One region of the Halalkalibacter krulwichiae genome, then DNA from elsewhere that is predicted to be linked to it. Evidence: a T-box and tRNA genes for the amino acid it is inferred to sense, from the RefSeq annotation. Region 1 holds a T-box; the other regions hold tRNA genes.
The links. A T-box is a leader RNA that pairs with one kind of tRNA and senses whether it is charged. The one in region 1 lies ahead of tyrS (tyrosine--tRNA ligase), so its partner is inferred to be a tRNA-Tyr.

Region 2: it has a tRNA-Tyr gene. The T-box ahead of tyrS (tyrosine--tRNA ligase) is inferred to sense a tRNA for this amino acid. The anticodon was not compared.
Region 3: it has a tRNA-Tyr gene. The T-box ahead of tyrS (tyrosine--tRNA ligase) is inferred to sense a tRNA for this amino acid. The anticodon was not compared.
Region 4: it has a tRNA-Tyr gene. The T-box ahead of tyrS (tyrosine--tRNA ligase) is inferred to sense a tRNA for this amino acid. The anticodon was not compared.

Annotation. Positions count from the first base shown of each region.
Region 1 covers NZ_CP020814.1:4,436,968-4,439,139, reverse strand. The annotation lists gene urtE (urea ABC transporter ATP-binding subunit UrtE) at 1-6, shown strand, start outside; gene BkAM31D_RS22545 (MarR family transcriptional regulator) at 488-949, shown strand; T-box leader at 961-1,167, shown strand; gene tyrS (tyrosine--tRNA ligase) at 1,213-2,172, shown strand, end outside.
Region 2 covers NZ_CP020814.1:1,886,311-1,888,482, reverse strand. The annotation lists tRNA gene BkAM31D_RS09445 (tRNA-Ser) at 1-2, opposite strand, end outside; tRNA gene BkAM31D_RS09440 (tRNA-Ile) at 29-105, opposite strand; tRNA gene BkAM31D_RS09435 (tRNA-Gly) at 117-190, opposite strand; tRNA gene BkAM31D_RS09430 (tRNA-Pro) at 205-281, opposite strand; tRNA gene BkAM31D_RS09425 (tRNA-Arg) at 288-361, opposite strand; tRNA gene BkAM31D_RS09420 (tRNA-Leu) at 371-459, opposite strand; tRNA gene BkAM31D_RS09415 (tRNA-Cys) at 479-552, opposite strand; tRNA gene BkAM31D_RS09410 (tRNA-Gly) at 563-634, opposite strand; tRNA gene BkAM31D_RS09405 (tRNA-Gln) at 637-711, opposite strand; tRNA gene BkAM31D_RS09400 (tRNA-His) at 720-795, opposite strand; tRNA gene BkAM31D_RS09395 (tRNA-Trp) at 820-893, opposite strand; tRNA gene BkAM31D_RS09390 (tRNA-Tyr) at 901-985, opposite strand; tRNA gene BkAM31D_RS09385 (tRNA-Asp) at 1,008-1,084, opposite strand; tRNA gene BkAM31D_RS09380 (tRNA-Met) at 1,094-1,167, opposite strand; tRNA gene BkAM31D_RS09375 (tRNA-Ser) at 1,296-1,388, opposite strand; tRNA gene BkAM31D_RS09370 (tRNA-Ile) at 1,403-1,479, opposite strand; tRNA gene BkAM31D_RS09365 (tRNA-Ala) at 1,486-1,561, opposite strand; gene BkAM31D_RS09360 (fumarylacetoacetate hydrolase family protein) at 1,810-2,172, opposite strand, start outside.
Region 3 covers NZ_CP020814.1:176,954-179,125, forward strand. The annotation lists rRNA gene BkAM31D_RS00920 (23S ribosomal RNA) at 1-156, shown strand, start outside; rRNA gene rrf (5S ribosomal RNA) at 218-333, shown strand; tRNA gene BkAM31D_RS00930 (tRNA-Asn) at 340-414, shown strand; tRNA gene BkAM31D_RS00935 (tRNA-Thr) at 422-497, shown strand; tRNA gene BkAM31D_RS00940 (tRNA-Glu) at 652-726, shown strand; tRNA gene BkAM31D_RS00945 (tRNA-Val) at 744-819, shown strand; tRNA gene BkAM31D_RS00950 (tRNA-Thr) at 825-897, shown strand; tRNA gene BkAM31D_RS00955 (tRNA-Tyr) at 909-992, shown strand; tRNA gene BkAM31D_RS00960 (tRNA-Gln) at 997-1,071, shown strand; tRNA gene BkAM31D_RS00965 (tRNA-Lys) at 1,077-1,149, shown strand; tRNA gene BkAM31D_RS00970 (tRNA-Gly) at 1,170-1,244, shown strand; tRNA gene BkAM31D_RS00975 (tRNA-Ala) at 1,251-1,326, shown strand; gene BkAM31D_RS00980 (aspartyl-phosphate phosphatase Spo0E family protein) at 1,369-1,557, opposite strand; gene sigW (RNA polymerase sigma factor SigW) at 1,822-2,172, shown strand, end outside.
Region 4 covers NZ_CP020814.1:3,118,138-3,120,309, forward strand. The annotation lists tRNA gene BkAM31D_RS15705 (tRNA-Glu) at 124-198, opposite strand; tRNA gene BkAM31D_RS15710 (tRNA-Ser) at 214-304, opposite strand; tRNA gene BkAM31D_RS15715 (tRNA-Asn) at 306-380, opposite strand; tRNA gene BkAM31D_RS15720 (tRNA-Ile) at 384-460, opposite strand; tRNA gene BkAM31D_RS15725 (tRNA-Gly) at 469-542, opposite strand; tRNA gene BkAM31D_RS15730 (tRNA-Arg) at 554-630, opposite strand; tRNA gene BkAM31D_RS15735 (tRNA-Gly) at 640-711, opposite strand; tRNA gene BkAM31D_RS15740 (tRNA-Gln) at 714-788, opposite strand; tRNA gene BkAM31D_RS15745 (tRNA-His) at 800-872, opposite strand; tRNA gene BkAM31D_RS15750 (tRNA-Tyr) at 879-963, opposite strand; tRNA gene BkAM31D_RS15755 (tRNA-Asp) at 985-1,061, opposite strand; tRNA gene BkAM31D_RS15760 (tRNA-Met) at 1,071-1,143, opposite strand; tRNA gene BkAM31D_RS15765 (tRNA-Ser) at 1,173-1,265, opposite strand; tRNA gene BkAM31D_RS15770 (tRNA-Ala) at 1,274-1,349, opposite strand; rRNA gene rrf (5S ribosomal RNA) at 1,362-1,477, opposite strand; rRNA gene BkAM31D_RS15780 (23S ribosomal RNA) at 1,579-2,172, opposite strand, start outside.

The DNA of each region.
Region 1 (2,172 bases):
GTGTAAGGTTGGGAAAAGGCTATCTTTTTATTGATAAAAAATCCAAACGGCATTACGGTCAATGCATCGTATTCGCTCCGGAAATATACTTCGCTTTGTGCGGGCAGCTGGTGAGCCTCCTCGTTTGGGTCTCACCTTTGCCCTTTGATTCTGCAGCAGTCTGCGTATATTCCTCCGCTAAGGTTGTCATCGTTCCTATTCTCAAAAAAACTGTTATGTCGCAGTCTCTTCATGTTTTCTCTCCTATGTAAACGAAAGCGCCCGTTAATTGAACAGGCAATGAAATAACCTTTGTAGTAATATACTAGTATTTACAAAAGGAGCCTCAGATGTTGTGAAATTAACATCTCTTTTATTATTTTTATTGCATCTATCTCTCTTTTTTGCTAATATCGTTTCATAGCTAACGATTTTGAAAATTAGAGGGGGAGTTATTATTCATTCATTTAACGAGGACGGAGAATTGCTTCCTGAAGAGAAAGATACGATGAATCTCTTAATGAAACTTCCACTTGAGTCATTGAACTTAGAGGCAATTGCTGTAGTCACAAACATATACCGCATTGCGCAAGGGTTGCGAAATAAAATGGAACGTGAAGTGTTATCAGAGTACGGTCTATCCTGGACATCTTTTTCGATCCTATATGATTTATGGATCGCGAAACAAGTAGAGACAAAAAAGTTAGCCCTTTCTGCTGGGGTTTCAAAAGCAACCGTTAGTAATATTACGAACACGTTGGAGCGAAAGGAATTATGCTATCGTAAAGTCGATCCTAGAGATCGACGAATTACGTACGTTACGATTACAGATAAAGGCAAGCAAGCCATGCAAGAGTTATATCCACGTTTTCATAAAGGGGAAACAGAGATTGTTTCTAGTTTAACGATTGTTGAACAAAAGAAAATATCGAACTTATTAAGGCAAGTTATTCGAGACAATCAGTTTTAAAAATCACATAATAAAAAGCGTAGATAGGAAACTGAGTAGTAATTACTTCCCTGTTTCAGAGAGTCGATGGGTGGTGTGAATCGACACATAGGTAATGCGAATTACAATCCTTGAGCTTTCTTTGCGACAAGCAAAGGCGGGCGAGCCGTTATTCGTTTGAGTGGAAGAATTAGATTCTTCAATAAGGGTGGTACCGCGTGCAAAACCACGTCCCTTTTTTAGGGATGTGGTTTTTTTGTATATTTTCATGGAGGGGAAAAAAGATGACTCAACAAAACGTAGAAGTAACAGATGAACAATTACAAGAAGTTAAAAGGCAAATGGAGCTTTACACTCAAGGTGTACAAGACATCATTCCAATCGAAGAACTCGAGCAAAAGATCATAAAGTCAGTAATAGAAAACCGTCCACTTAAAATTAAACTAGGACTAGATCCGTCAGCACCTGATGTCCACCTTGGCCATACCGTTGTTTTAAAAAAGTTGAGGCAGTTTCAAGAAAATGGCCATATTATTCAATTGTTAATCGGCGATTTCACAGGGAAAATTGGCGACCCTACAGGGAAATCTATTGCGAGAAAGCCTTTAACAGATGAGGAAGTTAAATACAATGCCAAAACGTACTTCGAACAGTTTGGAAAGATTGTTGATATGGAAAAAGTGGAACTGCATTATAACTCAAAGTGGTTGTCTGAACTAACATTTGAGGATGTGATCCAGTTAGCAGGGAAGATTACGGTAGCAAGGTTAATGGAAAGGGATGATTTTGAAGAACGGATTGCATTTGGTAAGCCAATCTCTCTTCACGAGTTTTTCTACCCATTGATGCAAGGTTATGATTCAGTTGTCCTAGATTGCGACATTGAGCTTGGTGGTACAGATCAGCATTTCAATGTGTTGATGGGTAGACATTTTCAAGAGAAGTTTGGAAAAGAAAAACAAGTAGCGATGCTAATGCCGTTATTGGAAGGGCTCGATGGGGTAGAAAAGATGTCGAAATCTAAGAAAAACTACATCGGGATTGATGAAAGACCAGAGGAGATGTACGGAAAAGCGATGTCTATCCCAGACCGGTTGATGAGTAAGTATTTTGAGTTAGTTACTGATCTTTCGGAGCAAGAAGTGAAAGCGATCGAAGGACAGTTAGCAACTGGCGAATTACATCCAAGAGATGCGAAAATGCATTTGGCGAAGACGATCGTAAAAATGTACCACGGGGTAGAG
Region 2 (2,172 bases), 2.1 Mb from region 1:
CCTAGTAATCACAATTCTAATGTGAATATGGTGGGCCTAAGTGGACTCGAACCACCGACCTCACGCTTATCAGGCGTGCGCTCTAACCAGCTGAGCTATAGGCCCATATTCAATATTGGAGCGGGTGATGAGAATCGAACTCACGACATCAGCTTGGAAGGCTGAGGTTTTACCACTAAACTACACCCGCATATTAAAATGTCATGGTCGGGAAGACAGGATTTGAACCTGCGACCCCCTGGTCCCAAACCAGGTGCTCTACCAAGCTGAGCCACTTCCCGTAAAGGCGCGCCCTGAGAGATTCGAACTCCCGACCTTTTGATTCGTAGTCAAACACTCTATCCAGCTGAGCTAAGGGCGCTTATAAATATGGTGCCGAGGGCCGGACTTGAACCGGCACGGTAGTCACCTACCGCAGGATTTTAAGTCCTGTGTGTCTGCCAATTCCACCACCCCGGCATGGTAGAAACGAATAATATGGAGGCGGTACCCGGATTTGAACCGGGGATAAAGGTTTTGCAGACCCGTGCCTTACCACTTGGCTATACCGCCATTATTTAAGAGCGGAAGACGAGATTCGAACTCGCGACCCCCACCTTGGCAAGGTGGTGTTCTACCACTGAACTACTTCCGCATTGGCTGGGCTAGGAGGATTCGAACCTCCGCATGACGGAATCAAAATCCGTTGCCTTACCGCTTGGCGATAGCCCAATACTTAATGGGGCGGCTGATGGGAATCGAACCCACGAATGCCGGAACCACAATCCGGTGCGTTAACCACTTCGCCACAACCGCCATAGTATACTTTTATGAAATTATTGGCAGGGGCAGTAGGAATCGAACCCACACCGGAGGTTTTGGAGACCTCTGTTCTACCGTTAAACTATGCCCCTATATAAATGGTGGAGGGGGACGGATTCGAACCGCCGAACCCGGAGGGAGCGGATTTACAGTCCGCCGCGTTTAGCCACTTCGCTACCCCTCCACATATTTAATACATGTTATAATGGCGGTCCGGACGGGACTCGAACCCGCGACCTCCTGCGTGACAGGCAGGCATTCTAACCAACTGAACTACCGGACCATTTTGGTATTGCGGGGGGCGGATTTGAACCACCGACCTTCGGGTTATGAGCCCGACGAGCTACCAGACTGCTCCACCCCGCGTCGTTATATAGTAATGGATGATGTTTTTCACTGAAGTGGACATCTTCCTCTTCTCGTGTTTCTTTCAAACGCATGAGTTGATGTTACTCGCTGCTTATTCACGATTTAAATAAACCTAAGAATAATAATGGCGGAGGAAGAGGGATTCGAACCCCCGCGCGGTTTAACCCGCCTGTCGGTTTTCAAGACCGATCCCTTCAGCCGGACTTGGGTATTCCTCCGCGTTTCGTTTCGTTGGTGGACCCTGTAGGACTCGAACCTACGACCGATCGGTTATGAGCCGACTGCTCTAACCAACTGAGCTAAAGGTCCAAATTTTGGTGGAGCCTAGCGGGATCGAACCGCTGACCTCCTGCGTGCAAGGCAGGCGCTCTCCCAGCTGAGCTAAGGCCCCGTATCGCCTCACCAACAATTAATACTATATCACACGATTTAATTCTGCGCAACATTTTTTTCTTGTTTTTTTTCAAAAAAAATCTAAGCTGAAATTATCCCGTCGGAATTAATAATCTATCATAATCTGCTTTTCATATCAATATCTTCTCATAACTTTTTTACTAAATATAGCTGATTGTAATCATTCCACTATAAAATCTACATATAAAAGAGACATTAAGCTTAGCTTAACATCTCGTACAATATTTATTTGAAAGTTGTCGTCAGTTCTCCTAAACCTTCAATCTCAACTTTTACTTCATCACCCGATTTCAACCAAACGCGTCTATCAATCGGTTCACCCATGATAACCCCTTCTGGAGTACCTGTTAAGATGATATCACCAGGTTTAAGTGTCATATGTTGCGATATGTAACTAATAATTTCCGAGCAATTAAATATCATATCGGATGTATTAGAATTCTGACGAAGCTCGCCATTTAAAGTAAGTTTAATTGATAATTGATCTGGATCACTTACTTCATCCTTACTTACAAGATACGGTCCGATTGGACAAAACTCATCCGTCGTTTTGCCTAACAACCATTGGGAACTTGTAAATTGCAAATC
Region 3 (2,172 bases), 350 kb from region 1:
GCTGAAAGCATCTAAGCATGAAGCCCCCTCAAGATGAGATTTCCCATGGAGTTAATCCAGTAAGACCCCTTAGAGATGATGAGGTTGATAGGTCTGGTGTGGAAGCGTGGCGACACGTGGAGCTGACAGATACTAATCGGTCGAGGACTTATCCAATATATTCTTGAGTTTCTATTACGCATTATCTAGTTTTGAGAGAACCATTCTCTTACATAAGTCTGGTGGCGATAGCGAAGAGGTCACACCCGTTCCCATGCCGAACACGGTCGTTAAGCTCTTCTGCGCCGATGGTAGTTGGGGGCTTCCCCCTGTGAGAGTAGGACGTTGCCAGGCCATTATTCCACAGTAGCTCAGTGGTAGAGCAATCGGCTGTTAACCGATCGGTCGTAGGTTCGAGTCCTACCTGTGGAGCCATATTTATGCTTCCATAGCTCAGTCGGTAGAGCACTACCATGGTAAGGTAGGGGTCAGCGGTTCAAGTCCGCTTGGAAGCTCCAGAAGGACCGTCTATACGCCTTCAGTATAAACCTGTAAAGGCGTTTTTTTAATGCTGAAATAGGTTTAAAAACAAACAATTTCCCTTTAAAAAAAGCTTGTTTTTTTCTTTAACTTTAGATATAATATTTTTTGTCAGTTAGTGACATACAAAATGGCCCGTTGGTCAAGCGGTTAAGACACCGCCCTTTCACGGCGGTAACACGGGTTCGAATCCCGTACGGGTCACCATATAACTTTGATTTAATGGAGGATTAGCTCAGCTGGGAGAGCACCTGCCTTACAAGCAGGGGGTCGGCGGTTCGATCCCGTCATCCTCCACCATATATGCCGGCCTAGCTCAATTGGTAGAGCAACTGACTTGTAATCAGTAGGTTGGGGGTTCAAGTCCTCTGGCCGGCATCCTTTATCATGGAGGGGTAGCGAAGTGGCTAAACGCGGCGGACTGTAAATCCGCTCCCTCCGGGTTCGGCGGTTCGAATCCGTCCCCTCCACCATGATTGGGCTATCGCCAAGCGGTAAGGCAACGGATTTTGATTCCGTCATGCGTTGGTTCGAATCCAGCTAGCCCAGCCATTTTAGAGCCATTAGCTCAGTTGGTAGAGCATCTGACTTTTAATCAGAGGGTCGAAGGTTCGAGTCCTTCATGGCTCATTTTTGCTATTTAAAAAGACGCGGAAGTAGTTCAGTGGTAGAACACCACCTTGCCAAGGTGGGGGTCGCGGGTTCGAATCCCGTCTTCCGCTCCATAGTTTGGGGCCTTAGCTCAGCTGGGAGAGCGCCTGCCTTGCACGCAGGAGGTCAGCGGTTCGATCCCGCTAGGCTCCACCAATACATAATAATTCAAACCATAGATAAAACATCTATGGTTTTTTATATGTTTGTTTTTTCTTTATGCCATTTGTTTCTACTCACTAAGTAATCATATTCATTTAAAAGCTGATCTAATTTGTGACTGTATTCCAGCATCTCCTTTGAAATTAAAGAGGTTGTTTTTGATTTTTCATTTAAAAGGTTTCTGTATCGTTCTATATCTTGTATAAGCTGCCTTTTTTGATCCATATTATCCACATCCTTCTAAAGTAGTTACTGTCTAACAAATTTGAGTGAAATATATGCAGTTCAAAGAAGAGTGCTGATCCGTTTTGAATGATGTTATAACAAATTGGTATTAATTTTTTGTTTTTAATTAAGTATTATTTAAATACCCTAATATTTTAAAGTTGAAACAGAAATCATGTTATTATATGTAATAAATGGAAAATGAAACTTTATCGTTTAGTTTTACGTATAAAAGTCAGAACGAGTGTAGGCAGGGATTACTTTATGGATATAATTGTAAAGAGATTGATTAGGGAAGTGAGAAAAGGGAATCAACAAGCTTTCTCAGAAATTGTTGAACTATATAAAGACAAAGTTTTTCAAGTTGCTTATAGAATGGTGGGAAACATGCATGAAGCTCAAGATGTTGCCCAAGAAGCATTTCTTCGAGCGTATACAAACATTGATCGTTTTGATATCAATCGTAAGTTTTCAACTTGGTTATTTAGAATTGCAACGAATGTAGCGATTGATCGACTACGCAAAAAGAAACCAGATTTTTATTTACAGGAAGAAGTAAAAGGGTCCGAAGGTTTAACGTATGAGTCACAATTAGCCGCAAGTGATGATTTGCCA
Region 4 (2,172 bases), 1.3 Mb from region 1:
TGTTCCTTCCTCTTCTAGCTTGGCTTCGCAGCCTGCTGTGTCGGAACAACTCGAAGTATTTCAAGATGTAACGCTCGTAACTGAGCTAATGGCTCGTAGATTATACGATGAAATATTTCTAAATGGTGACCCGTACGGGATTCGAACCCGTGTTACCGCCGTGAAAGGGCGGTGTCTTAACCGCTTGACCAACGGGCCAATACAACTTGTCCATGGCGGAGAAGGAGGGATTTGAACCCTCGCGCCGCGTAAACGACCTACACCCTTAGCAGGGGCGCCTCTTCAGCCACTTGAGTACTTCTCCTTGGCTCCACAGGTAGGACTCGAACCTACGACCGATCGGTTAACAGCCGATTGCTCTACCACTGAGCTACTGTGGAATATGGTGGGCCTAAGTGGACTCGAACCACCGACCTCACGCTTATCAGGCGTGCGCTCTAACCAGCTGAGCTATAGGCCCCAATTTTTTGGAGCGGGTGATGAGAATCGAACTCACGACATCAGCTTGGAAGGCTGAGGTTTTACCACTAAACTACACCCGCGTTATATGAAATGGCGCGCCCTGAGAGATTCGAACTCCCGACCTTTTGATTCGTAGTCAAACACTCTATCCAGCTGAGCTAAGGGCGCATTATTAAAAGCGGAAGACGAGATTCGAACTCGCGACCCCCACCTTGGCAAGGTGGTGTTCTACCACTGAACTACTTCCGCATTGGCTGGGCTAGGAGGATTCGAACCTCCGCATGACGGAATCAAAATCCGTTGCCTTACCGCTTGGCGATAGCCCATTATCAATAAGGGCGACTGATGGGAATCGAACCCACGAATGCCGGAACCACAATCCGGTGCGTTAACCACTTCGCCACAATCGCCATAAATGGTGGAGGGGGACGGATTCGAACCGCCGAACCCGGAGGGAGCGGATTTACAGTCCGCCGCGTTTAGCCACTTCGCTACCCCTCCACATATAAATACATGTTATAATGGCGGTCCGGACGGGACTCGAACCCGCGACCTCCTGCGTGACAGGCAGGCATTCTAACCAACTGAACTACCGGACCATTTTGGTATTGCGGGGGCGGATTTGAACCACCGACCTTCGGGTTATGAGCCCGACGAGCTACCAGACTGCTCCACCCCGCGACGTTATATGGTAATGAAATAAATTTTCATGGCGGAGGAAGAGGGATTCGAACCCCCGCGCGGTTTAACCCGCCTGTCGGTTTTCAAGACCGATCCCTTCAGCCGGACTTGGGTATTCCTCCGCAATATATGGTGGAGCCTAGCGGGATCGAACCGCTGACCTCCTGCGTGCAAGGCAGGCGCTCTCCCAGCTGAGCTAAGGCCCCAATTAAATACTCGCCTGGCAACGTCCTACTCTCACAGGGGGAAGCCCCCAACTACCATCGGCGCAGAAGAGCTTAACGACCGTGTTCGGCATGGGAACGGGTGTGGCCTCTTCGCTATCGCCACCAGACTATTTATTGAACATCGGATTCTCCTTAGAGTATCTTCGTTCACATTTGAGAAATGGTTCTCTCAAAACTAGATAATGCGTAATAGAAACTCAAGAATATATTGGATAAGTCCTCGACCGATTAGTATCTGTCAGCTCCACGTGTCGCCACGCTTCCACACCAGACCTATCAACCTCATCATCTCTAAGGGGTCTTACTGGATTAACTCCATGGGAAATCTCATCTTGAGGGGGGCTTCATGCTTAGATGCTTTCAGCACTTATCCCGTCCACACGTAGCTACCCAGCTATGCTCCTGGCGGAACAACTGGTACACCAGCGGTGTGTCCATCCCGGTCCTCTCGTACTAAGGACAGCTCCTCTCAAATTTCCTACGCCCGCGACGGATAGGGACCGAACTGTCTCACGACGTTCTGAACCCAGCTCGCGTACCGCTTTAATGGGCGAACAGCCCAACCCTTGGGACCTACTTCAGCCCCAGGATGCGATGAGCCGACATCGAGGTGCCAAACCTCCCCGTCGATGTGGACTCTTGGGGGAGATAAGCCTGTTATCCCCAGGGTAGCTTTTATCCGTTGAGCGATGGCCCTTCCATGCGGAACCACCGGATCACTAAGCCCGACTTTCGTCCCTGCTCGACTTGTAGGTCTCGCAGTCAAGCTCCCTTTTGCCTTTGCACTCTACGAATGATTTCC